3 regions of the Colwellia sp. MB3u-4 genome follow, and region 2 is predicted to be linked to each of the others. Evidence: predicted binding sites of a transcription regulator. Region 2 holds the regulator's gene; each other region holds the start of a gene.

Region 1 (7,767 bases), on a different contig from region 2:
ATCGACGGTATGCGACTTAAGTTTTATCAGTGCGTCTTCACCTGAGTCTACGGCTAAACATTGATAGCCCGCTAACAGCAAAGTATCAACCAGTGCCTCTCTCAGTCCGGCATCATCTTCAACAACCATTATTTTACTTGTGCTCATGACTAAGCTCCTTAGACAAAAATGCCTCGTTTTCATGCTCAGTCAATGCCGCGTTAGTCTCTTCACTGACCAGTAAGGGTATTTTCATACAAAAATGTGCCCCTTCACCTGGCTGACTTAACAAGCTCACTTCACCTTGGTGTGCATTAGTGACAGATTTTACCACCGCTAGGCCTAAACCTGTGCCTTGGCTTCTTGAGGTATAAAAAGGTTCGAATATTTTATCGGCTAGCTCGCCACTAATGCCCGGACCATTATCACGCACACTAATGTAGGCATATTCGCCCTGACAGTAAGCACTAATGTTGATAACGGCATCGGCTTTAATGACAGATAAACTATTGTGTATTAAGTTTTGAATTGCCCCCGACAAGGCACTCACATTGCCTAAAATCTCGCAGCCTTGTTGGCAAAAATGCAAATTAACTTTTGCGCCAGCTTGACTCACTTGCGGCTCAATGACTTGCTTGGCTTGCTCAATCAGTTGGTTAATATTAACCGGTTCAACAACCGCTTTACTGCCACTTTTAGCAAACAACAGCATGTCATTAACTTGCTGCTCTAAGTCATGTAGACGTAACATTAATTTGTCTTGAAAATTACCCCGTGCCTCTTGGCTGAGTTTTTTATTGCGTAGATTAGCGCCATATAGCATCGCAGCCGATAATGGTGTACGAATTTGATGAGCCAATTTTGACACCATACGCCCTAAAGACGATAGTCGCTGTAATTGGCCAAGCTTATCTTGTAAAAGTCGCGTTTCGGTTAAGTCAGTGATCATGATCAACTGCCCAGGTTGACCGCCTAAAGTGGTAATTTCTAATTTTACCCGGCGACCGTCATTTAACGAAACCTCGTGCCAATCATCAGCGCGGGGTTTAAAAGAGCGTTTAATTACACCAAACCAAGGTTGACCCAAAATGGGCTCATCAAGCAAACGTTTAGCGCTGTCATTAATTTTCACCACAATACCGTTGCCATCAAGCATGATCATCCCCGTTGGCATAACATCAATAACGTGTTGCAGTTGTTTGTTTTGTTGACGTAAGTACGCCAATTCACCCGCGTAGTTTTCGCTTTCTAGTCGATTGGATTGCTCGCGTTTAAAACTAACCTCATCAAATGAAGTTACTACACGATTCAGCGCAGAATTGGCTGAAGAAGAATTGGTCGATGTCGAATAGGCAAGTGCCATAATATTTTACCCGAGTAAAGAAGTACACTCGAACAAAGCATTAAGCATGCCAACCAATTAAACTGATATTATTCAGCAACTAAAGCACATTATTTCGATTAACATTGGCTGTCAATAAAATGGCTAACATCATAAAACCGTTAAAAAAACACTGAACGCCGATCTAAAAGCGCTATTACCATCTGTATTTAAACAATGGGTATAACTGACTTTATTGGCTGTGCTAAAAAGTAAAACGCCCTTGAAATAATCATTATTTCAAGGGCGTTTTACGCAATCAAGCTAACAAAGCAGCGCTAACTTGTCTTGCTGTTACCTAGCGCTTATAGCTATGAATGAATAATTAACTGACTTTTTGGAGATTATATTTACGCATTTTTTCCACCAAGGTAGTACGGCGCATACCTAAAAGCTCAGCTGAACGAGCAACAACCCAATCATTTTTACCTAAGGCTTGGTTAATCAAGGAAATTTCTAAATCAGCTAAATACTCTTTTAGGTTCAGACCATTATTGGGTAAAACATCAAGGATATTGCCACTATCAGCGCTCGCATCTGCTGAGCTAGTTTGTGCCATAGCCTCCTCTTCATCTTCATCTTCATCTTCATCATCAGCACCTGAAAACATTTCATTAATCGCTTCACGTTCTTGTAACTCTTCAGGATATTCAGGTTGATAGTCATCTATATCTAAGTGTTGATACTTTAACGGTAGTTGTCCAACATTAACCACCTGCTCGCCATACATAATAATCATACGTTCAATTAAATTGGAGAGTTCTCTCACATTACCGGCCCAAGTATGCTCTTTTAACGATTCAATCGCTTGTTCCGTAAAGCGCACTGACTGCCCTTGCTCAGCAGAAAATCGTGAAATAAGCTCTTGCAACAAGAGTGGAATATCTTCTTTTCGCTCTCTTAGCGACGGAGTTTCGATAGGGAAAACATTTAATCGATAGTAAAGATCTTCACGAAAATGATTAGTTTTAATCATGTCTTCTAAATGTTGATGTGTCGCCGCAACAATTCGAACATTAGCTTTTAAACTTTTAGCGCCACCTACCCGTTCAAAGGTTCGTTCTTGTAATACACGTAATAATTTTACTTGCATGGGTTGTGGCATATCACCAATTTCATCCAGAAATAGTGTGCCGCCTTCCGCCATTTCAAAGCGACCTTTGCGCGTAGAAATAGCGCCGGTAAATGCCCCTTTTTCATGGCCAAACAGTTCACTTTCTAATAAGTCAGCAGGAATAGCACCACAATTAACCGGCACAAATGGCCCTTTACTTCGCTCTGACAAGTTATGAATATTACGCGCAACCACCTCTTTACCTGTGCCCGACTCACCTAAAATTAAGACACTGGCCGAAGTAGAGGCCACTTGTTCAATTAAAAATCGTACCTCTTGCATTGCACTACTCGTACCCACCAAAGAGCGAAATAAAGAGTTTGGACGATTAAAACCACGTTTTGACGGCAGGTTATTATGGTATTGGTGACTGTGGTGCACTAACTCGGTCAATTGTGCATAATTTAGCGGTCTGGTTAATTCACCAATCACATTGACATAACCACTCAGTTGTTTTCTATCAATAACATCGTGATAAATAAAAGGGTAGGTTGGCTGAGATTTAATAATATTTTGTAACTTTTCAGAAACGTCACCACATAAAATAATGGTCAGAACATTCGGCACTTCAGCTAGATATTGATCAATTTCTTCTTCAGCAAAAACATGAAAATACTCACCGACAAAAGCTAAAACTGTTTCTATTTGATGGCGTCTTGTCGCATCATTATCGACAACTAAAATATATTTTTTTTCTTGCATTTTTTGCCTTTGTATTGGTTGACTTCACGTTAGCCCATCTTGCGTTGGTTGACCTTACTTTTTGATCTTGCGCAAGAGCCTAACAAGTCATTTATTATTATAAGCTGCCGCCATTATTCACTTGCTGTCATGATTAATCAACAATAAATTGACACTTGTCTGTCATTTTATTGTCAGTTAAAGTAAAAGAGAAGCCAGCCGATACAGAGTAAGTAACGAAAATAGCTTATGGTTAATACTCACATGCACACAAGTAAAAAAGGTCCTATTAAGGCCATGTCAAAAAAACAACAACTCAGCTTACCTATAATCATTTGAATTATTTTTATATTTAAACAAGCAGATAATTGCTTATATTTCATTACAATACTGTTTTTTTTAAGTCTAAATCAAAAGTGGCATGAAATAAGCTTGTCTGAGCAACACGATTAGAAATAAAATTTAATAGGAATATTCGATGTTAATTATTAACGGTACAGCTGAGCTTATGAAAGATAATGGCAGCTTTCAAAAAGGCGACCGACATGAGTTCAATATGTTCTCAGTAAATATGCCGCTAGAAGATCAGCTTGTCCAGATAGAAGACTATTTAGTAACACGCGGTTGGGACAATATTGAAGTGGCCGATAACGGCATAGTTGCAGACCCTAAAGCCATTGAGCACGGTGTGTTACTCGCCGCTTACGAAAAGGCTAAAAGCGAAGGTTTAGCTGTCACCATTAATAACCAAGCTTTACTATAATTTATAATATTCAATTTTAAATCTAATGTATTTTAGTATAAAAAATTATTGTATTACAGTTGGAGATATCTATGATTCACGCGTCATTAAAGAAATATCAACAAGTTAACAAAAGTACCGCTCAACAAGCGTCACCTTATCAATTGGTCGCCATGTTATTTCAAAAATTACTTGATAACATTGCCACTGCTAAAGGCGCTATTACCCAAAAAAATTACGCTAAAAAAGGCACTGAGATTTCAAATGCCATTTCCATTATAGGTGTTTTAGAGGCTTCACTTGATTTTAAACAAGGTGGAGAAATATCAAATAATTTAGCGTCTATCTACGTTTATTGCTCAGAACAATTACTAGCCGCTAGCGTAAGTAATGATATTGATAAACTCAATGAAATTGCTCAAATATTAATCCCTATTAAGTCAGGCTGGGATAACATACCCCTTGATACTCAACAAGAAGTAAGCTTCTAGTGGCTTTAACAGCCATTGAAAATTTAACTGATATTATTGAGGTATCTAAACTGCTCCTTAAGCATTTAGATACCGCAGATATTCAGGTTCAGAGTGATAATGAAACAGATAGTGAAATAGTGAGTGAAGCAGAGAGTGAAATAGATGGTGGAATAGGCAGTGTAAGAGATAATAAAAAGTCGATTGCAGAGTCAACCAGCCATGATAACAGCGAGCAAATTAATACAGCAAAGCTGCTTAAATTGATCAAGAACAGAGAAGAGAAAATTTATCAGTTATTCGAGCACTTTAGCCCCGAAGAATTGCAATTGCATCTTGCACAACTGCAAACTATGGCGGCACTCGACAGCCAACTTATTGAAAAAGTAAATCGTACTCAACAGTCAGCCAAGTCAGAAATTTTGACCTTAAAGAAAAACAAAAAGGCGATAAATCTCTATCAAAAACTGTAAAGACAATCATAGATAATACTATTATTATGATGCCACCTTTTCTTAACTGATCAACAACATAATACCTGCTGCAGGGGTTTGTTGGTCTATCAGCATAATCCCCCGCTTAACGGTTGACGGACTGAAGTCCGACCTACAAAACAATTGCCCAAGGCTCTATTTTCACTCGAAGTCACTATGTAGATTTAATCTAGGTTTAATCTAGGCTGGATGTCGGTTGGATGTAGGTTGGACTTCAGTCCAACAAGTTAAATGAAATTTAACCGTTTTCAACATAAAAACGGATCAACAACATAATACCCGCTGCAGGGGTTTGTTGATCTATCAAGTTAATCACCCGCTTAACGGTTGACGGACTAAAGTCCGACCTACAAAACAATTGCCCAACACTATATTTTCACTCGAAGTCACTATGTAGGTTTGATGTAGGTTGGACTTTAGTCCATCAAGTTAAATGAAATTTAACCATTTTCAACATAAAAATTGCTCAACAAAATAATGCCTGCTGCAGGGTTTGTTGATCTATCAAGTTAATCACCCGCTTATCGGTTGACGGACTGAAGTCCGACCTACAAAATTATTGCCTAAGGTATATTTTCACTCGTAGTCACTATGTAGGTTTGATGTAGGTTGGACTTCAGTCCAACAAGTTAAATGAAATTTAACCATTTTCAACACAAAATTTGCTCAAAAGAATAATGCCTGCTGCAGGGGTTTGTTGGTCTATCAAGTTAATCACCCGCTTAACGGTTGACGGACTGAAGTCCGACCTACAAAACAATTGCCCAAGGCTCTATTTTCACTCGTAGTCACTATGTAGATTTAAGCTAGGTTCGTTGTAGCCTAGATGTAGGTTGGATGTGGGCTTGATCTAGGTTTGATGTAGGTTGGACTTCAGTCCAACAAGTTAAATGAAATTTAACCATTTTCAACACAGAAATTGCTCAAAAAAATAATGCCTGCTGCAGGGGTTTGTTGGTCTATCAAGTTAATCACCCGCTTATCGGTTGACGGATTGAAGTCCGACCTACAAAATAATTGCCTAAGGTATATTTTCACTCGTAGTCACTATGTAGATTTTGTATTTAGGTTGGATGTGGGCTCGTTCTAGGTTTGATGTAGGTTGGACTTCAGTCCATCAAGTTAAATGAAATTTAACCATTTTCAACATAAGAATTGCTCAACAACATAATACCCGCTGCAGAGGTTTGTTGGTCTATCAGCATAGTCACCTGCTTAACGGTTGACGGACTAAAGTCCGACCTACAAAAAAATTGTCCATGGTTATTTTTAACGATTGTTAATTATTGTTTCTTACCACACCTGGCAAGTTATCAAGCTGCTGTTCTAAATAACTACTGGTCGCATTCAAATTAGATACGATCAAGTCCATAGCATTATATTGTGCGAATAATCGTGTTTCTAATGAATCGATACGACGAGTAAAGTCAATGCGTTCATCATCTATTTTTGTTAATTGATTGTTTTTACTGTCAATACGCCCCTCAATTAAACCACCTGATTCAGTGTAAAAGTCAGTTAAGGTTTTAAGTGAAGCAGCAAAACCTGGGACATCGTCAGAGCCAACAAAAAAGTTTTGCACCCCTTCAACATTCAATGCTATTTGTGCATCTAAATCATCGGTATCTAATTCAAATTTGCCAAAGCGGTCTGCACGAATGCCTAATTGGTTCAAGGTTAAATTGTCACTGCCACTACTGGCAAATGAGCTACTAAGCTCTTGGCGTAGCTTACCCATTACACCACGTAATAGTGAGTCGCCCGCAAGTGGGCCTACTCCATCTTCGCTTGACGCACCAAGTTGCTTACTAAGATCAACCAATTCGTTATAACTTTTTACAAAGCCTTCAATACCGGCTTTAATATTAGCATTGTTTTCAGACACACTCGCCTTGCTGATATTGTCATCAACATCGTGCACTTTTTTTGCTGTAATGGTTATGCCGTCGATAGCATCAACAAATTCATTACTACTGTTGGTGACCACTAATGCACCATCGATGGTTATTTTTGCGTCAGTTGCTGCACTAGTTTCTGAAAGATTTTTGGCAAAGGTAGGCGAGGCTGAGTCAGCATCATAAGCTAAACGAGATAAGCCCGCATTGTCAGTATTGTTACCGTCAGAAACATCGTTGGTCGTCACTTTAATGGCGTTAGCAAGACCGGTTTCTTTGCTGGTAAAAACAAGATGTTGGCCGTTATCATCGGTAATAATAGTGGCGGTAATTGCGTCGTTATCTAGGCTGTCGTTAACCGAGTCGCGAATATCACCTAATATTGCACTGCTTGATACGCTAATATCAAAACTGTTACTACCTGAAGCAAAAGTTAAGGTACCTTCACCCACAGCTTCGCTACTGTCAATGCCCGCCGAAACGAGTTTATGCGTGCTGGCTAGTTGGTCAACCTGAACAGAATAACTACCAACTTCAGCGCTTTTTGTACTGCTTAGTGCAACAAAATCATCCGAGCCAGTGATATTTCTTTGTTGATATTTATCTGTACTGGCTAAATTTTCGATAGCGTCAGCGACATTTTGCAAGCCACCTTTTAACGCACCAACAGCAGAAATATCTGTTGTTATTGCGGCTTCGCGACGATTTAAACGACTTTCAAACGGTGCCCGTTCAGCCCCGACAATCGCGTCAACAATTTCAGAAACCTGAAGGCCTGAGCCTATACCTGTAAAGGCAATATCTACCATAATTTCACCAATTCTTGTTGCAGTAAGTGCTAGCTAAAAGTATACCTGAATAAATAACGGCCATTAAAAAGAATAGCGAATGGAGCGTAAATAATAGCCGTTAATATAAGTGTCAATATAACTGTTAATCGACCTTATATTTCTGTATCTATTAAGTTACCCGTCGCATTAGACAATTTAGAAATAATACCCAACACTTCTT
Region 2 (13,042 bases):
GTAGCGGTGATCACGGGCAGAACCTCAACTATTGTGCAAACCCGGATGAGTGCATTAAATGTTAAGCACATAGTACAAGGTGAAGAAAATAAGCTACCGGCTTTAAAAGCTATGCTCGCCGCATTAAAGTTAGCGCCTGAACAAGTGGCTTACATCGGCGATGATATGCCAGATTTTGACTGCCTTAATTATGTTGGTTTTAGTATTGCGGTTAATGACGCACACCCCGCCATTTTAAAATCTTGTGACTACATCACCTATACCCGAGGTGGTTTCGGCGCCGTGCGCGAGACTTGCGATCTTATTATGCAAAGCCAAAACACCTTAGCTGATGCCACGGGTTCAAGCGTATGAATCGCATATACCTTGTTAGTATAAGCTTATTTTTATTGGCCTTAACCACCTATGGCTTACTTGAATGGTATGGCGCGAAGGAAGAAACCAGCAACATTCTCGATACCGCGAATAACCCTGAATTTATTGCTGAAAACCTTAACAGTGATGTTTATAAAACCACTGGGGCATTATCTTATAATGTAGAAGCAAAACGCATGGAACATTATGCTGAATTAGGGGTCACACACTTTGAATATCCACGCTATACCTTATACCCAAGGAACAACAAACCTACTTGGCAAATCACCGCCAATGAAGGCACCTTGTATAATAACAATCGCGTAAAATTAGCAAATCGCGTACGTTTAATCGCCACTGATAAAGAAAGTTTGATACAGGAAGTGCATGGTAAAAATTTAGAAATGGACTTAAAAACTAATATTATCAGCTCAGAGCAAACTATCTTAATATTAGGTAAAGGATTTACTATGTATGGCTCAGGATTAATTGTAGACTTAAACACAACACAGATGACATTGACCGAACATGTACAAACTATTTATAAAAAAATTAAAAAATAACTTATATTGTCTCACGGCGTTAGCATTATTAGTGCCTGTCGCAAGTGCAGAAAAATTTAACGTAGAACAAGAGATTAAAATATCTTCTTCACGCCAAGCTGCCGATCTCAAAAATAAAATATTCAGTTATATTGATAATGTCATTATTTCTCAAGGCACACTAACCATACATGCCGAGTTAGTACAGGTTATCACCCAAGAAAACAGTGACAGCAAAATTTATATTGCCAAAGGCTCTCCAGCGACCTTTGAACAAACGCTTCAAGATGGTAGCCCAATCAATTTGCAAGCCAATGAAATCCGTTATGAGCCGAGTATGAATACCGTCGTTATTTCAGGCAATGCTCTCCTTAGCCAAGAAGGCAGTAAAGTGAGCGGCAGTAAAATCACCTACAATTTTGCCACAGAATATGTCAATGCCGAAAGCCTAGAAAATGCTAAAGTTGAAACCGTATTACAGCCAAAGAACAAAACTGAATTGCCTATAAAATCAAAGGATAAGCAAGAGTAAATGTCAACTTCTACATTATCAGCAACCGGCCTTGCCAAGTCCTATAAAGGCAGAAAAGTGGTTAAAAACGTCAGTATGCACGTTTCCGCTGGACAAATTGTTGGCTTATTAGGGCCAAATGGCGCAGGTAAAACTACCTCTTTTTATATGATTGTTGGCTTGGTAAAGAACGACAGTGGCTCAATTGTCTTAAATGATGAAGATATAACCTTACTGCCGATGCACGAGCGCGCGAGAAAAGGTATCGGTTATTTACCACAAGAAGCCTCTATTTTTCGTAAGTTATCGGTACATGACAACATCATGGCCATTTTACAAACACGTAAATCACTTAGTGATGTTGACCGACAAGAAAAACTTGAACATTTATTAGAAGAGTTCAACATAGGCCATATAAAAGATAACTTAGGCATGAGTTTATCTGGCGGTGAGCGCCGACGAGTTGAAATAGCCCGGGCATTAGCTGCAGATCCTAAATTTATATTACTGGATGAACCCTTTGCCGGTGTTGACCCGATTTCAGTAGGTGATATAAAAAAAATTATCCTACACTTAAAAGATCGTGGCATAGGTATATTGATCACAGATCACAATGTGCGAGAAACACTTGATGTTTGTGAGCATGCCTACATCGTTAGTCATGGCGAACTTATCGCTGAAGGTAATTCAAAGCAAATTCTTGCAAATCAACATGTAAGAGATGTATACCTTGGTGAACAATTCACGCTATAGTGAATAAAACCAATTGAATTAATGAATTTGAATAGGGAAAAGAAAACGTAAATGCGTCCTACTCTGCAACTCCGTATCGGACAACAGTTAACGATGACCCCGCAATTGCAGCAGGCGATCAAACTGTTGCAATTATCAACTTTGGATCTTCAACTAGAGATTCAAGAAGCACTTGAAAGTAATCCTTTGCTTGAAGTTGACGAAACGCACGATAACAATTCAGAAAGTACCCCTGACCATTTAGAAGCAGGATATTCGGTAACGGTAGGCGAAAACTCAGCAGCATCCTCTGATGGCAGCGAAGACTCCACTCCCTCGATAGACGAAATTAGCTCCTCTGAAGGTTTAGCAAAAACAGACATCCCCGAAGAACTCAACAGCGATAGCACATGGGATGATAACTTCAGTGCTGGTGTTAGTAGTGGCGGTGTTGGTCATGCCTCAGAAGATTATACTTATCAAGGTGAAACGAAAGACTCATTACAAGACCATCTAATTTGGCAAATGGAACTAACGCCCTTTACTGACACTGATAGAACCATTGCCATTGCCATTATTGAAGCCATAGATGAAGCAGGTTATTTAACCGTTTCAGCCGAAGAGATCTTAGAGAGTGTCGGTATTGATGGTGTAGAACTTGATGAAATTGAAGTGGTGTTAAAGCGTATTAACGTATTTGACCCCATTGGTGTTGCTGCCCGTTCAATTCCAGAGTGCTTGCGTATTCAGCTCAATCAATTTGCTAAAGATACCCCTTGGTTAGCGGAAAGCAAAATCGCTGTCAGCGAGTATATTGACTTGCTCGGTAATCGCGATTATCGTCAATTGATGCGTAAATTACGCTTGAAAGAAGAGCAATTACGCGAAGTTATTCGCCTAATACAAAGCTTAGATCCCCGTCCAGGTGATAGCGTCATCAAAAGTGAAGAACAATATGTTATCCCAGACGTGTCTGTTGAAAAGAAAAACGGCCGCTGGACAGTAGAGCTCAATCCTGACACTGCCCCTAAACTATCGGTTAATCAGCAATACGCCGCTATGTCTCGTTCAATGAAGTCATCTACTGATAATCAATTTATTCGCTCTAACTTGCAAGAAGCAAAATGGTTTATTAAAAGCTTAGAAAGCCGTAACGAAACACTTTTAAAGGTTTCAAATTGTATTGTGCAACGCCAACAAGGCTTTTTTGAACACGGACCTGAGTCAATGCGCCCTATGGTATTGAACGATATTGCCGAAGCCGTAGATATGCATGAATCAACCATTTCTCGTGTGACCACGCAAAAATATATGCACACACCTAGAGGGATTTTTGAGCTTAAGTACTTTTTTTCTAGCCACGTAAGTACTGAAAACGGCGGCGAATGTTCATCAACGGCTATTCGTGAATTAATTAAAAAGCTAGTGGCTGCCGAAGTACCTGCAAAACCACTCAGCGACAGTAAAATGGCAGATATTTTAGCAGAACAAGGTATACAAGTGGCAAGGCGTACCATTGCCAAATATCGAGAGTCACTTTCTATACCGCCATCAAATCAACGTAAAAGCCTATTGTAGGCAGTTTTATTCAGCCAATAAAGAGGATTGAAATATATGCAAATTAATCTTACTGGACACCATGTCGATGTTACCGATTCATTACGTGATTATGTCAATGGCAAGTTTGAAAAACTAGAGCGTCACTTTGATCATATCAATAATGTACATGTAGTATTAACGGTAGAAAAACAGAATCAGATTGCCGAATCAACGGTGCACTTAAGTGGCACTGAAGTTCATGCTAAGGCACAACATAGTGACATGTATGCATCGATTGATGCATTAATTGACAAGCTAGATCGCCAAATCTTGAAATATAAAGGCAAAATCAACAAACATTAGCGCCATTTCGCTATAGGTCTTAGAAGTTTATGAAGTTGCAAGACATCTTAACCCCGGACTGCACTATTTGTGCAGCACCGGGTGCCAGTAAAAAACGTATATTAGAATATTTAAGTCGCTTGGCCGCCGATAAACTCGACAGCCATGATACTTTTCAGCTTTTAGAAAGTTTAGTTAAGCGTGAAAGATTGGGCTCAACGGGCATAGGTAATGGCATTGCTATACCTCATGGCCGTTTAGAAAATGCTACGCCTACGAAACCTATTGCCGTGGTTATTACCACAGAACAAGCGATTAATTTTGACGCTGTTGATCATCGTCCCGTTGATATTTTTATCGCCTTATTTGTTCCTGAAGAAGAATGCCAGAGCCACTTGAGTACGCTGCAAAGTATCGCAAAAATTTTTCGTAACAAGCAATTTTGCAAGCAAGTGCGTAAATGCCAAAGTAATCAAGAACTGTTTCAGTTAATACAACAAGCGAGTTAAACACGGATGAAATTAATTATTGTAAGTGGCCGTTCAGGCTCAGGGAAAAGTGTTGCACTGCGTGTTTTAGAGGATTTAGGTTATTATTGTGTTGATAATATCCCTGTCAACTTGTTACCCGCACTTACCCATACGGTGATTAATGATTATGAAAATGTTGCCGTAAGTCTCGATGTTCGTAACCTGCCAGCCGATCCTAACGACGTACCCGAAATTATTGAATACCTGCCCAATGCAGTAGAATTGAGCATACTGTATTTAGATGCTGATGATAGTGACCTTATTCGCCGGTTCAGTGAAACGCGACGTTTACATCCGTTGATCAAGCAAAATATTGCGCTAGACCAAGCCATTGCCTTGGAGAAAAAATTACTTGAGCCCATTTCCAGTCGGGCAGACTTATACATCAATACCAGTCAACTAACACCACACCAACTCGCTGACTTAGTTAGAGAGCGAATTCTGGGTAAAACGTCTGGTTCAATGGTGGTTGTGTTTGAATCATTTGGTTTTAAACATGGTGTACCACAAGATGCTGATTATGTTTTTGATGCACGCTTTTTACCTAACCCATTTTGGGATAAAGAGCTAAAAGGCTACACAGGTTTAGACAAACCGGTACAAGACTTTCTTGCTAGCCAGCCCATTGTGACTAAATTTGTTTGGCAAATTAACAGTTTTATGATGACCTGGTTACCCCACTTAGAACGTAATAATCGCAGTTATATCACCATTGCTATTGGTTGTACGGGTGGCAAGCATCGTTCGGTTTATATTGCCGAATTACTGGCAAATAATATGCGTAAAGAGCGTAAAGATGTGCAGTCTCGCCACCGTGATTTAACCGTTGAAGGCACATAGCTAAGATGAGCAAGCCGACGAGCCGTAATGTACTTATCATCAATAAACTTGGGCTACATGCCCGAGCGGCTTCTAAGCTTGCCCAATTAAGCCAAAAATTTACCGCTAAAGTCATTATTGAATTAGACGAAAACCGAGCAGACGCGAATAGTATTATGGGCCTAATGCTGCTGGCAGGCGCCCAAGGTAAAACCGTCAAGGTTATTGCCTCTGGCAAAGATGCTGAACAAGCCTTAGCAGAAATTTGCCAACTCTTTAGTAACAAATTTCATGAAGCCGAATAGTAACAGAGCGCTTTTTCCTTGCTAAGCACGTGCTTAAGTCAATAAAAAAGCTGCTAAAATGGCTAGATTACGGTAAACTCTACGCGGATAATTATTAACGAACCCTAGTAATTAAAATAATATACTAGCCAATTTAGCGCTACATTAAAGCCTTTAGAACAAGCGAAATAACTCAAGCATACCCGTTTTCAACTTTGTCTCCTGAGTCGCACTACCGTCCAAATCTATCGGCGCTTATGTTTATTTATTTGCTATAACAAAACCTTAATAGTTATCTCTCATAATAGGATCTGTTTAACTTGCTGGGTTAACATTGAACTCGCTTCAGTGGTGTTAGATAAACCCAAAGATAATAGTGTTAGTTTGCAAGGGCTATGGCGTGCTCATACGTCTATGTAGCCAGCCACACATCATGTGTTTGCTGAGCCTACCTACTAAACAAACTGCACTAAAGTAAGTTCAACAATCCCTAATAATTTTCAGTTTTCGTTTTACAACGGCAAAAGGTGAATATATGCCGGAAGGTTCTAAACAAGAATACAATCATCAGCGCCTTCAGCAGGTTAATGATGCCCTCGATAGTGGTATGTTTGTCCATGTTCGCAAGCTATTGCAAGACATGCCCGCTTACGATCTCGCTTTATTATTAGAGTCATCGCCAAGCAAAAGCCGTGTCGCACTTTGGCAGCTTATTGATGCCGATCACCACGGTGATGTACTCGAAGAGTTAAACGAAGAAGTTCGAAAAGGCATTCTGAAAAATATTCATCCAGAAAAACTAGCTGCCGTTGCAGAGGGAATGGATGTTGATGATTTAGCTGAAGTTTTCAGAACACTGCCTGACACAGTTTATCAGGAAGTGCTTAACGCGATGGACTGGCAAGATCGCCATCGTGTTGTAGCTGCACTTTCATTTGAGGAAGACACGGCCGGCGGTATCATGAATACCGATACCATCTCTATTCGTCCTGATGTTACGGTAGATGTGGTGCTACGTTATTTACGACTTCGCGGTGAATTACCTGAAGCAACCGACTCTTTTTATGTCGTTGACAGAGCCGATCATTTCCTTGGTTCAGTGTCTTTATCCGCTATTGTTACTGCCAAAGCAGAAACCATTATCTCAGACCTCATCAATAAAGATATTCAAGCCATTACCGCCGATATGAATGAAAAGGATGTCGCGCAGCTATTTGAGCGCTACGATTGGTTTTCTGCCCCTGTTGTCGATCACGAAGCACGACTACTGGGTCGTATTACCATAGATGATGTTATTGATATTATTCGTGAGGAAGCCGAGCATTCTATGATGAGTATGGCGGGTCTAGATGACGAGGCTGACACCTTTGCTCCGGTCTTGAAAAGTACCCAACGCCGTTCTATTTGGTTAGGCGTGAACTTAATCACCGCTCTTATGGCTGTCGCAGTGTCGAGCATGTTTGAAGGCATTTTAAATCAACTGGCTATTTTGGCGGTGTTAAACTCTTTAGTGCCTAGCATGGGCGGCGTCGCCGGCAACCAAACTTTAACCTTAGTCATTCGCGCTATGGCCTTAGGCCATGTTGGTGAAAGTAACTCGCGAATTTTACTCTATAAAGAATTGGCCATTGGTTTTTTTAATGGCCTAATTTGGGCGGTGTTAATCGCTTCAGTTGTGGCGATTTGGCAGCAAAACTTAATGCTGGGCGCCATCATTGCCTTTGCCATGTTAATGAATATGACGGCGGCTGGCATTGCCGGTGTTACCGTGCCATTAATGTTGAAAAAAATGAATATAGATCCCGCCTTAGCCGGTAGTGTTATTTTGACAACGGTTACTGATGTCGTGGGTATATTTGCCTTCTTAGGCACAGCGACCTTGCTGCTAGGAAAATAAACCATAGCGATAAGCTTTCAGTTTAAAGCTGTCAGTAAACAACTGAAACTAGTTACCGTTCACTTGTTTTTTCTGACAGCTGACAGCTTTTAACTTCAAACTTCTATTATTTTTAACTGCCCGCTACTTGCATCTGGTTAACAATAATAGAACCGGTGCGAATACTGCCTCGCATGTCGGTATCGTTACCAATAGCGACAATGCCAGCAAACATATCCTGTAATTTACCTGCAATGGTAATTTCATCCACTGGATAAGCTATTTCGCCATTTTCTACCCAAAAGCCTGCTGCGCCACGAGAATAGTCACCGGTCACTACATTCACGCCTTGCCCCATCAACTCGGTTACTAACAAACCCGTGCCTAACGTTTTTAACATTGCATCAAAATCACCGCCCTGGCCTGCGTCTTTCATGCCGAGTTGCCAATTGTGAATACCACCGGCATGACCGGTTGATTTCATGCCTAACTTACGCGCTGAATAGCTAGTTAACAGGTAAGTGGCTAAACTGCCATCCGTAATAATTTCACGATCTAGGGTAGCGACACCTTCGGCGTCAAAAGCACTACTTGCCAAGGCCTTTTTCAAATGAGGGCGTTCACTAATACTTAAAAATTCAGGAAAAACTTGTTGGCCAATGGCGTCCATCAAAAAAGAAGATTGTCGATACAAATTACCGCCACTAATCGCGGCAATAAAATGGCCAAATAGGCTATTAGCCACATCAGCTCGAAACATCACAGGTACTTTAGCGGTCGCTAACTGACGAGCACCTAAGCGTGATAATGTTTCTTTAGCCGCTTGTTGCCCTATGGTGGCTGCACTTTCCATCGCGTCAAATTCACGACTCACGGTATAAGCATAGTCGCGCTGCATGTCTTCACCTTCTTTGGCAATCATCACACAACTTAAATTATGGCGCGTACTCGGATAGCCCACTAGCTGCCCCTGACTATTGCCGTAAACTTTAAAACCTTCAAAGCTCTCTAAGGTGGCGCCGTCTGAATTAGTAATACGTTTATCATAGCCAAGCGCGGTGTCTTCACAGGCTTTTGCTAAACTAATCGCTTGCTCTGTGGTTAACGCTTTCGGGTGATATAAATCTAAATCTTCAGGCGTCATCGACAATAAATCTTTATCTGCCATACCTGAGCATTCATCAACAGAGGTATATTTAGCAATATTGACCGCGGCTTCTATGGCTTGTTTTAAAGCTTTTTCAGATAAATCAGCCGTAGAAGCACTACCTTTACGACCGTCTTTGTAAACGGTAATGCCAAGCCCACCATCACTGGTAAATTCAACATTTTCAACCTCGCCTAAACGGGTACTCACGCTAAGACCTTGTTGGCGACTCATCGCAACTTCAGCACCATCGGCTCCGAGTGATTTAGCCATTGTCATGGCGTCATTAACACGTTTTTTCACATGTTCTATTTGCATTTGAATACTATCTGAATCGCTCATAGGTAAATTATTTCTCACATTTTATCGATACATGCAACAGGAATGTTTTTGCTGATACTGCTTTGTTGTATACTATAGGTAATTATCACTTTATTGCTTAACATTATGCCCCACTCTGCCAACGATATCGATGAATTAGAAGAAGAATTACTGAGTAAATCAGAAATAAAACGAGAAATGCATCGACTGCAAGACTTTGGCCTGATCATAGTCAAAATGTCGAAGCATCAACGCAGCAAGCTACCGCTGACTGATGAACTGAAAGCCGCTATGCTGCTAGCAGATAAAATCACCAATAAGCATGAAGCTATGCGTCGTCATGTGCGTCATGTCGCGAAAATACTGTCTGAAATGGATCTTGAGCCGATTAAGCAGGCAATGGACGTTATGGCCAATAAACATCAGCAAGAGTCGGTCAAATTTGAAAAGCTCGAAAAATTGCGTGACGACCTGATAGCAGACGGTAATGACACCATTGAAGCCTTGTTAGCCGAATGCGACAGCATGGAAAGGCAAAAGCTGAGACAATTAGTCCGTCAGGCGAAAAAAGAGCACGGTGCTGAAAAAATCGGCAAACATTACCGTGACTTGTTTACTTACTTAAAAGAACACGTAGTTTTTAAGTAAGTAAGGTTTAAGTACCTAAGGCTTAAGTAGCTAGGGTTTAAATCGCTATTAAAAAAAATAGCCCTTATAAGGGTACAAAAAAAGCGCCTTGATTTAAAGCTAAATCAAGGCGCTTTTTCTTGTTAAAACGCACAATTATAAAATACTAAACTTACTAAATACTTTATAGAGTTCAGTACCTTGATTGACACTCGCCGATGCAAAATGCAAAATAGGTATGACACTATGATCCAAGGTTATATAGTGTAATGGGTCGCCATCACCATAATTATCCATACGTAAAATACGCGCTAAGGGCTCTCCTGCCGCTAAAGGCTGACCAAATTGAGCTAAGTAATCCACCATGCCGCCCATGGGGGAATATAGTGCCTTGTAATCGGCTAACATACAGCTATAACGCGTCATGGTTTTCGGCTGGTAATCTTGGCTATTGATCACACCTTGATACTGCAGATAACTTAAAATACCTAAAGCATCTTCACGGGCAACCTCTAAATCAATCTGCTCTTGTGAGCCCAGCTCAACAGTAAAACTCTCTTTAATAATAACATCTTGGCCTTGATTAGCCTCAGTTTTAGTTATAGGGAAGTCACGGCCAAGGGCAGCAAAGGTCTGCTGTAACTGCCACCAAGGACAGAAAGTGGCTTCATCTAATGCACCGCCAAAGTCGTTAGGGATCAATAAAGTATGTGGAATATCAAAGTACTTTGCACTGGCTATGGCATATTCAGGACAATATAAGTGCTTACTAGAAATCGGCCCAGTGTGCAGATCTAAAACAATATCAGCTTGATGTGCTAGGCGTTGCAGTTGAAAGGCAATACGTTGCCCTGTCGTCAGGCCATAAATATTATGATTTAACTTTGCGGTTATTTGCTCCAGCATTAACGCTTTAAACGCGCGCTCAATTTCAGCGCTAGTCGCGGTTAAATGCGCTTGTGCAAACGGCGCAATAATATCGGCATCAAAATGAAACATCCGGTTCCAATTAACGCCGGTAATGGGATCAAATCGTCCTAAGGTATATTCCCCGTTTTTATGATTACAAGCGACAGGGTTGGCATAAGGCACGAGCGTAATACTGCCATTTAATTCAAGGGTTTTTAATTGCTCTAACAACTGAAAAATAACCGCATTGCCCTGCACTTCTGCGCCATGCATATTAGCCTGGATATAAACATCAGGCCCCTGCTGTTTACCCTTAATACGATAAACCGGCACGGTAAGCGCAGCACCACTGGCCATTTCACCGACATGCATCACTTCTTTACTGATTAAATTCATAAATAATCTCTTACCAATCGAACGACTTTATTGACTAGGTTAACGTAAATACCAAGTTGCAGGCTCTGCTGCACGTACTTGCTCAATTTTGCCTTGCTGTAAAACATATTCAGCGGCAATTTGATGACAAAGAAAAAACGGCATACTTTCAGTAAAGCCATAAGCGCCGGCTAAGCCAAAAATTAATTGGTCACCCACTTCAACATCACTGGCTATTGCCAAGGTACCCAATTTATCTAAACTGGTACAAAGCGGGCCATGTAGATCAAAATAACAAAGGCTTGCTGCTGACTCTCTAAGCATGGCGACAGGAAAGGGCTGTTCAGTAATTGCCGGGCGAATTAAATGATTAATGCCACCGGCAAGTACTAATTGTTGCTGCTGAAAGTTTTGTTTACGGTCAACAACCGAAGTCACGTAATAACCCATGTCAGCAACGGCAAAACGACCTAGCTCTAACCAGAGTTCGCTAACACCTGCCTGTGCTTTTATTTTGGCTAAGTCAGCAACAATTTGTTTCCAGCTTAGGCCTTGCCCTGTTTGCAGGTAATCGACACCTAGGCCACCGCCTAAATCTAAGACTTCTAACCTCATGCCCAATTGTTCTGCTAGCGATAACAATGGCGTAACCATTTGTGACCAAAGCTCAAACATCCGAGCATTGCTGAGCATATTTCCCCATTGGAAAATATGCAAGCCATTAATATTTAACGCCGGAAAGTGACTAACTTTTATGGTTTGCCACTCTTGGCAAGATAAACCAAAAGGCGTCACTTCATTACCCCCTAAAGGATTTTTCTCACCTTCTTGCCACTGTAATTGTACTCTTAATAATACTTGTGGTTGGCAAGCCAATTCTATTGCTGCTTCATTAAGCCATTGCAACTGGTTCAAACTCTCCACGACAAAAGTGCGCACGCCTTGGCTTAAAAAGGCTTTCATTTGTCGCTTTGATTTGGCCGGACCGGTATTGAGAATGCGATCGGCTTGCACATTTTGTGCTAATACTTGCGTTAGTTCGCCTTGACTCGCCACATCAAAATTAAAACCTTGCTGAGCTAAGGTGCTTATTACGCGCGACAAGGGATTAGCCTTAACAGCAAACCAGAGTTTAATCACCTCTTGTTGCATCAACACCGACAAGTGTTGCTCAAGGTAGTCTAAATCGTAAAGAAAAAAACCGTCTTCGTCTTGCTCAGCTTCCACACTGTTTTTAAGTGCTTCACTGTGCTGTGCTAGCGGTGCAAGTACCTCAGGTCTAAGCCAGTTTGGCCTAGCTGTCGAATTTAACATGGCAGTCATTTTTTGATCCTAACGCAGTACAGATTCAAGTTCTAAAGCGGCATTACTTTTTGCATCTCGGTATTTAACAATTAATGCGCAAGCCATATTAAGTCCTTGCTGCTGAGCCCAGTCACCCGCAACCGGTCGTGTACCTGGCACCACAACCGCGTTTTCAGGAATATCAGCACCTTTTTCCAGTATCACATTATTGACACAGTCATAAACAGCTACCGAGGCCGACAAAGATACGCCTGGGGCTAAAACCGCACCTTTTTTCACTACAATGCCTTCGACAATAATCACGCCAGCACTTAAAAAGGCGTTATCTTCAATAATCACCGGACTAGCACCAATCGGCTCAAGCACACCACCAATTTGTACTGCGGCAGAAACGTGAACATTTTTGCCTATTTGTGCGCATGAGCCAATCAAAGCATGGCTGTCAATCATAGTGCCGCTATCAACAAAAGCGCCAACATTAATATAGGCCGGTGGCATAATAATTACACCTGGCGCCACATAGGCACCACAACGAACCGATGAACCACCCGGCACCATTCTGACCTTATCAGCAACGGTGAACTCGCGTGCAGGTAAGTTATGCTTATCCACAAAGCCACGATAAATACCATCGAACTCAGTATTTTCTCCGGCTTTAAATGCCGCTAAAATGGCTTGTTTAACTACGGTATTGACTTGCCAAGTGCCATCGCTATTTTGTTCTGCTGCACGAACTTTACCGGTTTCTAAGTCTGTTAATGTTTGTTGCCAAGTCATGATTTTATTGCTCGTAAGTTAGTTAAATCTAAAGGGTGAGGGGTTTGTGCAC
Region 3 (10,570 bases), on a different contig from region 2:
TGAGTGATGTACAAATGGGCGGCATGTCAGGACTGTCGTTATTGAAAAGTATTCGCCATAACTATCCAAAATTGCCGGTATTGATCATGACAGCGTATGGCACTATTGATGATGCTGTACAGGCCATGCGAGACGGTGCACGCAACTACATGGCCAAACCCTTTGCGCCAGAAGTTTTACTCAATATGGTCAGTCAGTATGTGCCGTTACAAGTGAATGATGGTGGCGACCCTATTGTGGCTGATGCGCAAAGTCTTGAGTTATTAAAGCTCGCCAAAAAAGTGGCAAATACTGACGCCTCTGTGATGGTTTTGGGACCTAGTGGCTCAGGTAAAGAAGTGCTGGCACAATATATTCACAATTACTCACCACGTAGCCAAGCGCCTTTTGTCGCGATTAACTGCGCTGCTATTCCTGAAAATATGCTTGAAGCCACTTTATTTGGTTATGAAAAAGGCGCTTTTACTGGCGCTATTCAAGCGTGTCCGGGTAAATTTGAACAAGCGCAAGGCGGCACTATTTTACTTGATGAAATAACCGAAATGGACTTAAGTTTACAAGCCAAAATTTTACGCGTGTTACAAGAGCGAGAAGTAGAACGCATAGGTGGACGTAAAACCATCAGCTTAGATGTCAGAGTAATAGCCACCAGTAATCGCGATTTAAAAGCCGCTGTGCAAAGTGGTATTTTCAGAGAAGACTTATATTATCGACTGAATGTATTCCCATTAACCTGGTTGCCACTTAATGAACGTCGTGATGATATTCTGCCCTTGGCGACCCATCTTATTAGCCGTATTTGTCAAAAAGATGGTAATGTTATTCCTGAATTCACCGCGGCTGCGCGTAGTAAATTACTGGCTTACGACTGGCCGGGTAATGTGCGAGAGTTAGACAATGTTATTCAACGGGCGTTAATTTTACAAAGTGATCGTTGCATTGATGCGAATGATTTATTGATCGATGACTTTGAAACACCCAAGGTAGCAAGTGAGGCAGTAGACGCGGAAAAAAATGACAAACTCGGCAGTGAACTTAAATTACAAGAACATCAAATAATATTGGACACTTTGCATGCTTGTCGCGGTAGTCGTAAAGATGTGGCCGAGCGTTTAGGTATTAGTCCACGCACCTTACGTTATAAAATTGCGCGTATGCGTGATAGTGGTATTAATATCCCACTTTAAGAAAAAATAGGCTTAGTACCTGTTTGTAACAAAAAAACGACGCATTAACGTCGTTTTTTTCGTTTCATGAATTATTTATTTATATTTACGATATTTATTTATTTTTAGTTTCTATCTGATTTTAAAGTCTTTTTAAAAACTTTAAAAGATATTCTAGCTTTTTTATCAGGTGATTTTTTCAATATTTTGCGATATTATTTAGCTTGGCACTATGCTTGCTTTAATCTTAGGTAACATTAAGTAACAAGAAATTGACGAAAGCGAGATAGCCATGGATATTAAAACTAATTCTTTATACGCTCAAATGCAAAGCATGTCGATGGAAGCTATGGGCAATAAACTACCCATAGGTGAAGCAAATGGCATGGGCACACCACCGGTGAGCAAAGCCGGTAGTGACTTTGGTAGCTTATTAAAAGATGCCGTAAATAATGTCAATGAGCTACAACAAGATGCGGGTGCTAAGCGTACCGCTTTTGAACTTGGCGATCGCAGTGTTACTTTGGCTGACACCATGATTTCGGCGTCAAAGGCAGGTATTGCTTTCGATGCGACCGTTCAGGTGCGTAATAAGTTTGTTGAAGCTTATAAAGAAATTATGAGCATGCCGGTATAACGGCTCAGTGGTTAAGCATAAAACGATAGTGACGCGGAGAGAAGTAAGTGGCAGATTCAACAAACAACACAAATTTAACGGTGGCAGATAGTAACAATGACTTAGTCGCCAACGATAGTTTAGATGATGTTGGTGAACAAAAGTCAGGTTTAGCAGCGGCTATGGGTAATGTTGATTTTCTACGTCAAATGACCATAGTGATTGCGCTAGCGATTTGTTTCGCGATTGCTGTGTTTGTTATTATGCTAGCCAATGAAGCAGAATATCGTTTTTTAACTAAATTGCCCACCGAGCAATTAATTAAAACCATGGATTTTCTGGACAGCAAGCAAGTTGAATATCGCCAAGAAAACAACACAATATCGGTAGAAAGTGACCAATACCAAGATGTTAAGTTGATGCTAGCTCGTGGCGGCCTAAGTGATGCGCCTTCTGAGGGCAGCGAAATTCTTATGCAAGATATGGGTTTTGGTGTGAGTCAACGGCTTGAAACTGAACGTTTAAAGCATTCTAGAGAGCAGCAACTTGCCCGAACCATTGAAGAGTTAAAATCTATTTCACGCGCTCGAGTTTTATTAGCCATTCCACGTGAAAATGTTTTCGCTAAACGTGAAAAAAATCCGTCAGCTACTGTGGTACTAACCTTGAGTCGGGGCCGCCTGTTATCTGAAGAAGAAGTTGACGCTGTAGTAGATATTGTCGGATCAGCCGTGCAAAGTTTATCGCCGAATCGGGTCACGGTGACCGACCAAAATGGTCGTTTATTAAATTCTGGCTCACAAGATTCTGTGTCGTCACGCTCACGTAAAGAATTCGAAATTGAACAAAAACGCGAAGCAGAATACATGGATAAGATTGATTCGATCTTAATTCCCGTTGTAGGTTTAGGCAACTTTACCGCCCAAGTTGACGTGGCCATGGACTTTACCAATACTGAAGAAACTCAGCGGCGTTATAATTCAGATTTACCAGCTTTGCGTAGCGAAATGAAAGTTGAAGATAATACCATTGGTGGTTTACTCGGTGGTATTCCAGGTGCGTTAACGAATCAACCACCGCTGGACAGTAATATTCCCGAAGATGCTACGGGCAATGCTCAACAGCAAACCATGCCGGGTCGTAAGCATACAGAGTCGACACGTAATTATGAACTCGACGAGGCTATTAGCTACACCAAACAACAAACCGGCGTTATTCATCGCATTAGTGTCTCTGTTGCCTTAGATTACTTGTCTGAGCTCAATGCTGAAGGTGAACCTGTACCAACACCACGCTCTGTACAAGAAATGGCTAATATTCGTCGTTTATTGCAAGGCAGCATTGGTTTTAACTTACAACGTGGTGATTCATTAGAGGTGGTTACTTTACCGTTTTCTCGCCCAGAAATTATAGCCGTGGCGCCACTAGCATGGTGGAAAGATCCTACTATTTATAAATATGCAAAATTGCTTGGGGCGGTTATCTTAATTGCTATCTTGTTTGTTGCCGTGGTGCGTCCGATGTTAAAACGCCTAATTCATCCCGAAAAAACCCCGAGTGACTACGGTGATAAGTCGCTTGATAGTCATGTTGATTTGGGTGATGAAACCATGGACATGTTATCATCTGACTTTGATGCTGGCTCAATTGGCTTTGCTCCTGATGGTAGTTTACAATTGCCTGATTTACATCGCGATGGCGATATATTAAAAGCGGTACGGGCCTTAGTGGCAAACGAGCCAGAATTATCATCGCAAGTCGTTAAAAGTTGGTTAACCGAAAATGAGTGATGAAAATCAAGAACTAGCAGAGCAACAATCGTCTGGCTATGACGTCAATAAACTTGACGGCGCTGAAAAAGCCGCGATTTTATTGTTGAGTCTTTCAGAAGAAGATGCGGCACAAATACTAAAACACTTAGAGCCCAAGCAAGTGCAAAAAGTGGGTATGATCATGGCCGGTATGGAAGATTTTACTCAACAAAAAATTACCGCTGTGCATAAGTTATTTATTAACGAAATTCAAAATTTTTCTACTATTGGTTTCAAAAGTGAAGAGTTTGTCCGCAAAGCATTAACCGCAGCATTAGGCGAAGATAAAGCCGGTAACCTTATCGATCAAATTGTCAAAGGTGGTGGTGCTAAGGGCCTTGATTCTTTGAAATGGATGGACTCAAAGCAAGTGGCGAACATTATTCGTAATGAACATCCTCAAATTCAAACCATCGTTTTATCTTACCTTGAACCGGATCAATCAGCAGAAATACTGACCCAATTCGCCGACAAAGTGCGCTTGGATCTTATGATGCGTATTGCTAATTTAGAAGAAGTTCAACCCGCGGCATTGCAAGAATTAAATGAGATCATGGAAAAACAATTTGCCGGTCAAGCGGGTGCACAAGCCGCGAAAATGGGCGGCTTGAAAGCGGCTGCAGACATCATGAACTATTTAGACAATAATGTTGAAGGTATGTTGATGACTTCAATTCGCGAACATGACGAAGAAATGAGTCAGCAAATACAAGACCTTATGTTTGTCTTTGAAAACCTTGCCGATGTTGACGACCGAGGTATCCAAGCCATTTTAAGAGAAGTTCAGCAAGATGCGCTCATGAAAGCAATAAAAGGTGCTGATGAAGCCTTAAAAGAAAAAATTATGGCCAATATGTCTAAACGTGCTGCAGAAATGCTAGCGGATGATCTTGAAGTGATGGGGCCAGTACGCATTAGTGAAGTTGAAGCCGCGCAAAAAGAAATTTTGGCGGTTGCACATCGATTATCTGATGCCGGTGAAATTATGTTAGGCGGCGGCGGTGGCGGCGATGAATTCTTATAATCAAACATCAGAGAGTGTAACCTAATGGCAGCAGATTCTGAGCCAAGCACTGGGGCGATGGCGGAAAAAAAAATTGAAAAGGTTGATACCTGGTCAGCACCTAATGTGCAACCAGACGAAGATACAAAGGTTAATAAAACTAATGCCTTAGGCCAGCCAATGAACTGGCGTTATGAGCCACCAGAAGAGACAGAAGTCAATGAGCCTGTGCCGTTAACGGCACAAGACATGGAAGACATTCGTCAAGCCGCATTTGAAGAAGGCTTTAGTGAGGGAAAAGCAGAGGGTTTTGCTAAAGGTTTTGATGAAGGTAAAACCAGTGGTCATGAAGCGGGTCTTATTTCAGGTAGTGAAGAAGGTGTGATACAAGGTTTAGCCGAAGGTAAAGAAACCAGCGAACAACAAATCGCGGCAATGCAAACCCTATTAGACCAATTACATCAGCCTTTGCTTAATGTTGAAAAAAATGTTGAAGCGCAACTATTACAGTTAGTCGTGCAACTAACCCAAGCGGTGACTAAGCATGAAGCGAAAACTAACCCAGATATTTTATTATCGGCTATCGCTGAAGGTATTAAAGCCTTACCGGCACAAGAGTCTCAAACCCAAATTTTATTGCATCCCACAGACATTAAATTGGTAGAAGAACAATTTGGTGCAGCACATATTCAAGAACAAGGTTGGTGTTTATTGGCTGCGCCACAATTAAGCCCCGGGAGTTGTCAAATTGAAAACAGCACTTCTAATATTGATCTGAGTGTTAAATCACGTTTGAATGAGGTTTTGGACTCGTTTTTACTAGAAGCTTTACATCAATAAGCTATATATCAAAAAACTTATATCAAGAAACTTATATCAAGAAAGCGGGTCTCAAGAAAAAATAAGTCATGAAACTTACAAAAATAAACCCGACACACCTTAACTATCTAACGACAAATATTGTCCTGTTAAACTTTATCAATAAGCGTAAAAATTTCTATGGTTGATATAAATCGCATAACTGAACGTTTAAAAAATAGTGAAAAATTTATTCACCCGCACAGTGTCTCTGTTGCCGGGCGTTTAGTGCGTGTGGTGGGTTTAACTTTAGAAGCGGTTGGCGTTAAAGCCGCGGTTGGTAGCCAATGTTTGGTGGAAACCTCACAAGGCGAGCTGATTGCAGAAATTGTTGGCTTTGCCCAAGATATAACATTTTTAATGCCAGAACAAAGCTTGCAAGGGGTATTACCTGGCGCACGAGTCGTGCCTTTATCGACTAAAGCACGTTTACCCTTATCAATGGACTTGTTAGGCCGAGTTATTGACGGTGTTGGCAAACCGCTTGACGGTAAAGGGCCGATTAAAGCATCTGATAGTTATCAATATGACAGTACACCGATCAATCCCTTATCACGACGAGCCATTACCGAGCCCCTAGATGTTGGAGTGCGCTCGATTAACAGTTTTCTAACCGTTGGTGTTGGGCAACGAATGGGCTTGTTTGCGGGCTCAGGTGTTGGTAAAAGTGTGCTGTTAGGTATGATGACACGTGGCACAAACGCTGATGTTATTGTCGTGGGTTTAATTGGCGAGCGTGGACGAGAAGTTAAAGAATTTATTGAAGAAATTTTGGGTGAAGAAGGTCGTGCGCGTTCTGTGGTGGTGGCAGCACCGGCCGATAATTCAGCGTTAATGCGGCTTAAGGGCTGTGAAACCGCAGTGCAGATCAGCGAATACTTTCGTGACCAAGGTTTAAATGTTTTATTGCTGGTAGATTCACTGACCCGTTATGCACAAGCGCAGCGCGAAATAGCACTAGCGGTAGGCGAGCCACCGGCAACGAAAGGTTATCCGCCATCCGTTTTCTCTAAATTACCCCAACTCGTTGAGCGAGCCGGCAATGGCGGGGACGGCCAAGGTTCAATCAGTGCATTTTTTACTGTATTAACCGAAGGTGATGATTTACAAGACCCGATTGCTGATGCTGCCCGTGCCATTTTAGACGGTCATATTGTTTTGTCTCGAAAATTAGCTGATGCCGGGCATTATCCAGCGGTTGATATTGAAGGCTCAATTAGTCGAGTTATGCCGATGGTAACCAGCCAAGAACATCAGCAACTTGCTAGGCAACTACGGCAGATTTATGCCTTATATCAAGAAAATAAAGACTTGATTGCCATTGGCGCCTACAGCAGAGGGACGGATCCAAGAATAGATCAATCGATTGACTTGCAACCCGTGATTCAATTTTTTTTGCAGCAAAAAACGCTTGAAATTATTCCTTATGATCAAAGTTTAACTCAGCTGCAGGAAGTATTAGCGGCAGCGCAAGCTCATGCCAATAAAAATCAGTAGACACAATAACGAATAGGTCACTAAACCGATGAAACAGTTGAACACCTTACATAAGTATGAACTTGATAAAGAACAAAAAGCCTCACAAGCATTACAAGTGGCAGAGGTCGATTATGAACAAAACAAAGCGCGTTTAAAAAGTGTTAGCGATTATCGTTTAGAATATATGCGCCGGCTTAATCAGCGTTCAATCGAGGGTATTGATAGTGCAACATATAGCCATTTTCATGCTTTTATCGCGAAACTAGATAACGCCTCTCAACAGGTTAAAGTTGCGGTTCATCAAGCGAAAGCATTAGTTGAAACTCGAAAAAAACAATGGTTAGAGCAAAGACAAAAAATACAAGCGGTAGAATTACTACGTAATAAAAAACTGGCCGCGCTGCAATTAGTCGCTAATAAAAAAGAACAAAAAATGTTTGATGAAATGGCGACACAACAATTTGTTCGCCGCCGCCGCTAAACTCTGCCATTTTAATAATAGAAACAATAGAAACAATAGATTAAGTACTTGAGTAAACCCCATCAGCATCAAGATTCAAACTCAAGGCTTGTTATTGATGCTTTTATATTTAGTTCACTTTAAGATTTAGCGCTGAACTGCCTATTAGAGCGGCACGATTTGGTCACAGGTAGAGACAAGCAGGATCATACTGCCTTCTCTCTTGAAAATTATTTTTGGAATGAATATTGCTTAATTAACAATAGAAATAATTTATTAAATTGTGCTTAAGTCTACATTTAAGAAAGGTCTGTTATGTCTCAAATGAATATATTGTCTACTGATGCTGGCCAAAGCCTTGACACCCCTGGTGCTAAAGGTGGGTCGTCAATAAAAAGTCAAGCTAAAAGCAACGCATTTAATGATGCGATGGAGCAACACTATTTAAGAAAAAAAGCGGAAGAGTCAGAGCAAAATACTGAGCCATATGGCAATTTTGTCTCTAAAGCGGCAGAACAACACCAACAGGCTTTAAAAAGCGAGCGTTTAGCCAAGGGCAATGAAGTTGATGATGATCATACTTTACCCGTGCCTTTACCGATAGACGATGCCAAAAATCTCTCTGCGCCAAACGCTGAGCTAAAATCCTATCTTGGCTTTCAAACTCAAACTGAACATCAAGCTCAAACCCAAAGTGACTTAGCGAGCAATGTTGAAAATGATGACGCGGTTGATTTATTAAAAATGTTAAGTGGTGCAGGGCAATTGTTGACAAAATCTGCAGCAAATAATACTGCTGAAGGGAAAGTGCCGGGCGACGTTACATCAGGCTATATGCAAACAACCACTGCCGGCACAACGTCCTTAACGAGTGAGCAAGCTAGCATTGATGATGCCGAGCTAATGGCAAAGCAAGCAGGTATAAAAGCATTAACTGAAGAAGGCAATGCCGGTTTAGATAAAACCCAAGGTGTTGACCAATTAGCTAACAATAGCGCATTGCAAAATAGTGCCAGCGATAAAGCGAGTGAATTTAAACCTGGTAGCGATATCGAAGCCGCAAAAACTCATCTTGTTAATCAAAGTACAGCTACTGTGGTATCAACATCGGTTACGGATACAAAACTTGATACTAATCAGAAAACAGCGGTAAATGAAGACGTTGATAAATTAGCCAGTGCCATGCTCGAGGCACAAAAAACCGCTAAAACTGAGGGCGACAAGCTAACACCACAAGTTGACAAAGTGGCGTCAGTGTTTAATCAAACATTAGTCGATCAAGCCAAGCCGCTGACAAGTGCTGCGGAGTTAGCTGCCCAGCAAGAGCAAAGTTTTGAAAGTACGGTAAATCAATTAACGACAAATACTGTCTCAACACAAAAATCATTTGCCACTATGCAGACTGAGACTATTGCTATTTACCGTAAAGATTTTGCCGATGCTGTTAAAGATAAAGTGATGGTGATGATCAACCAAAAAATTCAACAAGTGGAAATTCAACTTGACCCACCAGAGATGGGTAATATTCATGTGCGAGTGAATTTACAAAATGAGCAAGCCGCGGTGCAATTTGTGGTGCAAAACCAGCAAGCAAGAGAGGCTTTAGAGCAAAATATGGGCAAGTTACGCGATATGTTAGCTGAAAGTGGTGTTGATGTTGGGGAGGCAAATATCGAACAGCGCGAAGCAAAAGAGCAAGATGGTGATGGTTTTGACAGCCAGTCTAACAAGGGTCAAAATGCCCAGTCGGCTGAAGACAGTTTCAGTGAAAATGATAACGCAATAGTGAATGTGCTCAAAGCTTCGTCAACCGGTATCGATTACTATGCTTAATTCATGAATACACTGACAATACTTGATAAACCCTTTGGATTAGCAGCTATTCAACGATATAGTTTAACAATAGATATAAAAACTTTTCACAGGTAGAAACCATGGCAGACGAAAAAGAACTTAAGCTGGATAACCCAGGTAAGAAGAAAAAGTTGATTATCATTATCGCCATTGTTGCCGTTTTGGCTATTGCTGGCGGTGCGGCTGCGTTTTTTATCTTTGGTGGTGATAATGACATTTCACAAGCTGAGATCGATGCGGCTTTAGACACAGGCGCTGAAAACGAAGCGGTAAAAGTCGTAGGTGCTCAACTTGGCTCAGCTTTGTATGTGCCTATGCCAAGACATTTTCGCTTTAATGTACCTGGAATCGCTCGCGATCGCTTTGTTGAAATTCGTGTACAGTTGTTGGTGCGAGGCGCTGAAAATGAAGAAATCGCTAAAAAACATGTACCCTTAATTGAAAGTGCCTTGTTAGGTGTTTTCTCAAAGTCGAATGCTGATGATCTAGCAACAAGTGCAGGAAAAGTAGCTTTAAAGCAAAAGTCTTTAGTAGCAGTTCAGAAAGTAATGACTGAAATTGAAGGGAGTACAGTGGTTGAAAAAGTACTCTTTACCGGCTTTGTCATGCAGTAATTCCTTTGAAGAAAAATAGCCGCGAATAGATTGCTTGGTTGATTGAAGCTTTTGATTGAATTTTTGATTAAACTTTTGCTTAAGTTAACGGCTATGGTTTGTGAACAGTGTAACTAAACTAACAAGATAAAGAGACTATTGAGTGAGTGATTTATTATCTCAAGATGAAATTGATGCACTTTTACACGGTGTTGATGATGTTGAAGAAGATGAAACTTTAGAGGACTCTGCTAATTCAGGAGAGACCTCTGATTACGATTTTTCTTCGCAAGATCGCCTTGTTCGTGGCCGCATGCCAACGTTGGAGATGATCAACGAACGTTTTGCACGTCATATGCGTATTAGTTTATTTAATATGATGCGTCGCACCGCAGAAGTTTCTATTAACGGTATCCAAATGATCAAGTTTGGAGAATACGTACATACTTTATTTGTGCCAACCAGTTTAAATATGGTGCGCTTTCGGCCTTTAAAAGGCACGGCACTAATTACCATGGAAGCGCGACTGGTTTTTATATTAGTGGACAATTTTTTTGGTGGTGATGGTCGATATCATGCGAAAATTGAAGGACGTGAATTTACTCCCACTGAACGCCGTATTGTGCAAATGTTGTTAAAAATTATCTTTGAAGATTATAAAGTAGCATGGTCACCTGTGATGGATGTTTCATTTGAATATCTTGATTCAGAAGTTAATCCCTCGATGGCA

What was found. Region 2 encodes sigma-54, which starts transcription at its own class of promoters, with help from an activator protein. Its sites were predicted from a motif close to GTTGGCACGNNNNTNGNNT; they were not measured.
Region 1: H4J61_RS00825 (PAS domain-containing sensor histidine kinase) is a predicted target of sigma-54. The motif match lies at 1,378-1,396, and genes of this name have one in related genera.
Region 3: fliE (flagellar hook-basal body complex protein FliE) is a predicted target of sigma-54. The motif match lies at 1,390-1,408, and genes of this name have one in related genera.

What each region holds. Positions count from the first base shown of each region.
Region 1 is NZ_JACGVE010000040.1:955-8,721, reverse strand. Features, by position in the region: gene H4J61_RS00830 (sigma-54 dependent transcriptional regulator) at 1-147, opposite strand, end outside; gene H4J61_RS00825 (PAS domain-containing sensor histidine kinase) at 134-1,342, opposite strand; gene H4J61_RS00820 (sigma-54 dependent transcriptional regulator) at 1,686-3,176, opposite strand; gene H4J61_RS00815 (hypothetical protein) at 3,634-3,918, shown strand; gene fliS (flagellar export chaperone FliS) at 3,990-4,388, shown strand; gene H4J61_RS00805 (hypothetical protein) at 4,388-4,840, shown strand; gene fliD (flagellar filament capping protein FliD) at 6,141-7,565, opposite strand; gene H4J61_RS00795 (flagellar protein FlaG) at 7,700-7,767, opposite strand, start outside.
Region 2 is NZ_JACGVE010000068.1:14,387-27,428, reverse strand. Features, by position in the region: gene kdsC (3-deoxy-manno-octulosonate-8-phosphatase KdsC) at 1-354, shown strand, start outside; gene lptC (LPS export ABC transporter periplasmic protein LptC) at 351-917, shown strand; gene lptA (lipopolysaccharide transport periplasmic protein LptA) at 883-1,428, shown strand; gene lptB (LPS export ABC transporter ATP-binding protein) at 1,429-2,160, shown strand; gene H4J61_RS03830 (RNA polymerase factor sigma-54) at 2,212-3,717, shown strand; gene hpf (ribosome hibernation promoting factor) at 3,754-4,041, shown strand; gene ptsN (PTS IIA-like nitrogen regulatory protein PtsN) at 4,071-4,529, shown strand; gene rapZ (RNase adapter RapZ) at 4,536-5,390, shown strand; gene H4J61_RS03810 (HPr family phosphocarrier protein) at 5,396-5,674, shown strand; gene mgtE (magnesium transporter) at 6,189-7,550, shown strand; gene pmbA (metalloprotease PmbA) at 7,663-9,018, opposite strand; gene yjgA (ribosome biogenesis factor YjgA) at 9,112-9,645, shown strand; gene H4J61_RS03790 (succinylglutamate desuccinylase/aspartoacylase family protein) at 9,781-10,929, opposite strand; gene H4J61_RS03785 (PLP-dependent decarboxylase) at 10,969-12,231, opposite strand; gene H4J61_RS03780 (2,3,4,5-tetrahydropyridine-2,6-dicarboxylate N-succinyltransferase) at 12,241-12,990, opposite strand; gene dapA (4-hydroxy-tetrahydrodipicolinate synthase) at 12,987-13,042, opposite strand, start outside.
Region 3 is NZ_JACGVE010000040.1:8,729-19,298, forward strand. Features, by position in the region: gene H4J61_RS00830 (sigma-54 dependent transcriptional regulator) at 1-1,187, shown strand, start outside; gene fliE (flagellar hook-basal body complex protein FliE) at 1,459-1,803, shown strand; gene fliF (flagellar basal-body MS-ring/collar protein FliF) at 1,851-3,572, shown strand; gene fliG (flagellar motor switch protein FliG) at 3,565-4,617, shown strand; gene fliH (flagellar assembly protein FliH) at 4,642-5,436, shown strand; gene fliI (flagellar protein export ATPase FliI) at 5,596-6,951, shown strand; gene fliJ (flagellar export protein FliJ) at 6,980-7,414, shown strand; gene H4J61_RS00865 (flagellar hook-length control protein FliK) at 7,709-9,226, shown strand; gene fliL (flagellar basal body-associated protein FliL) at 9,328-9,861, shown strand; gene fliM (flagellar motor switch protein FliM) at 10,004-10,570, shown strand, end outside.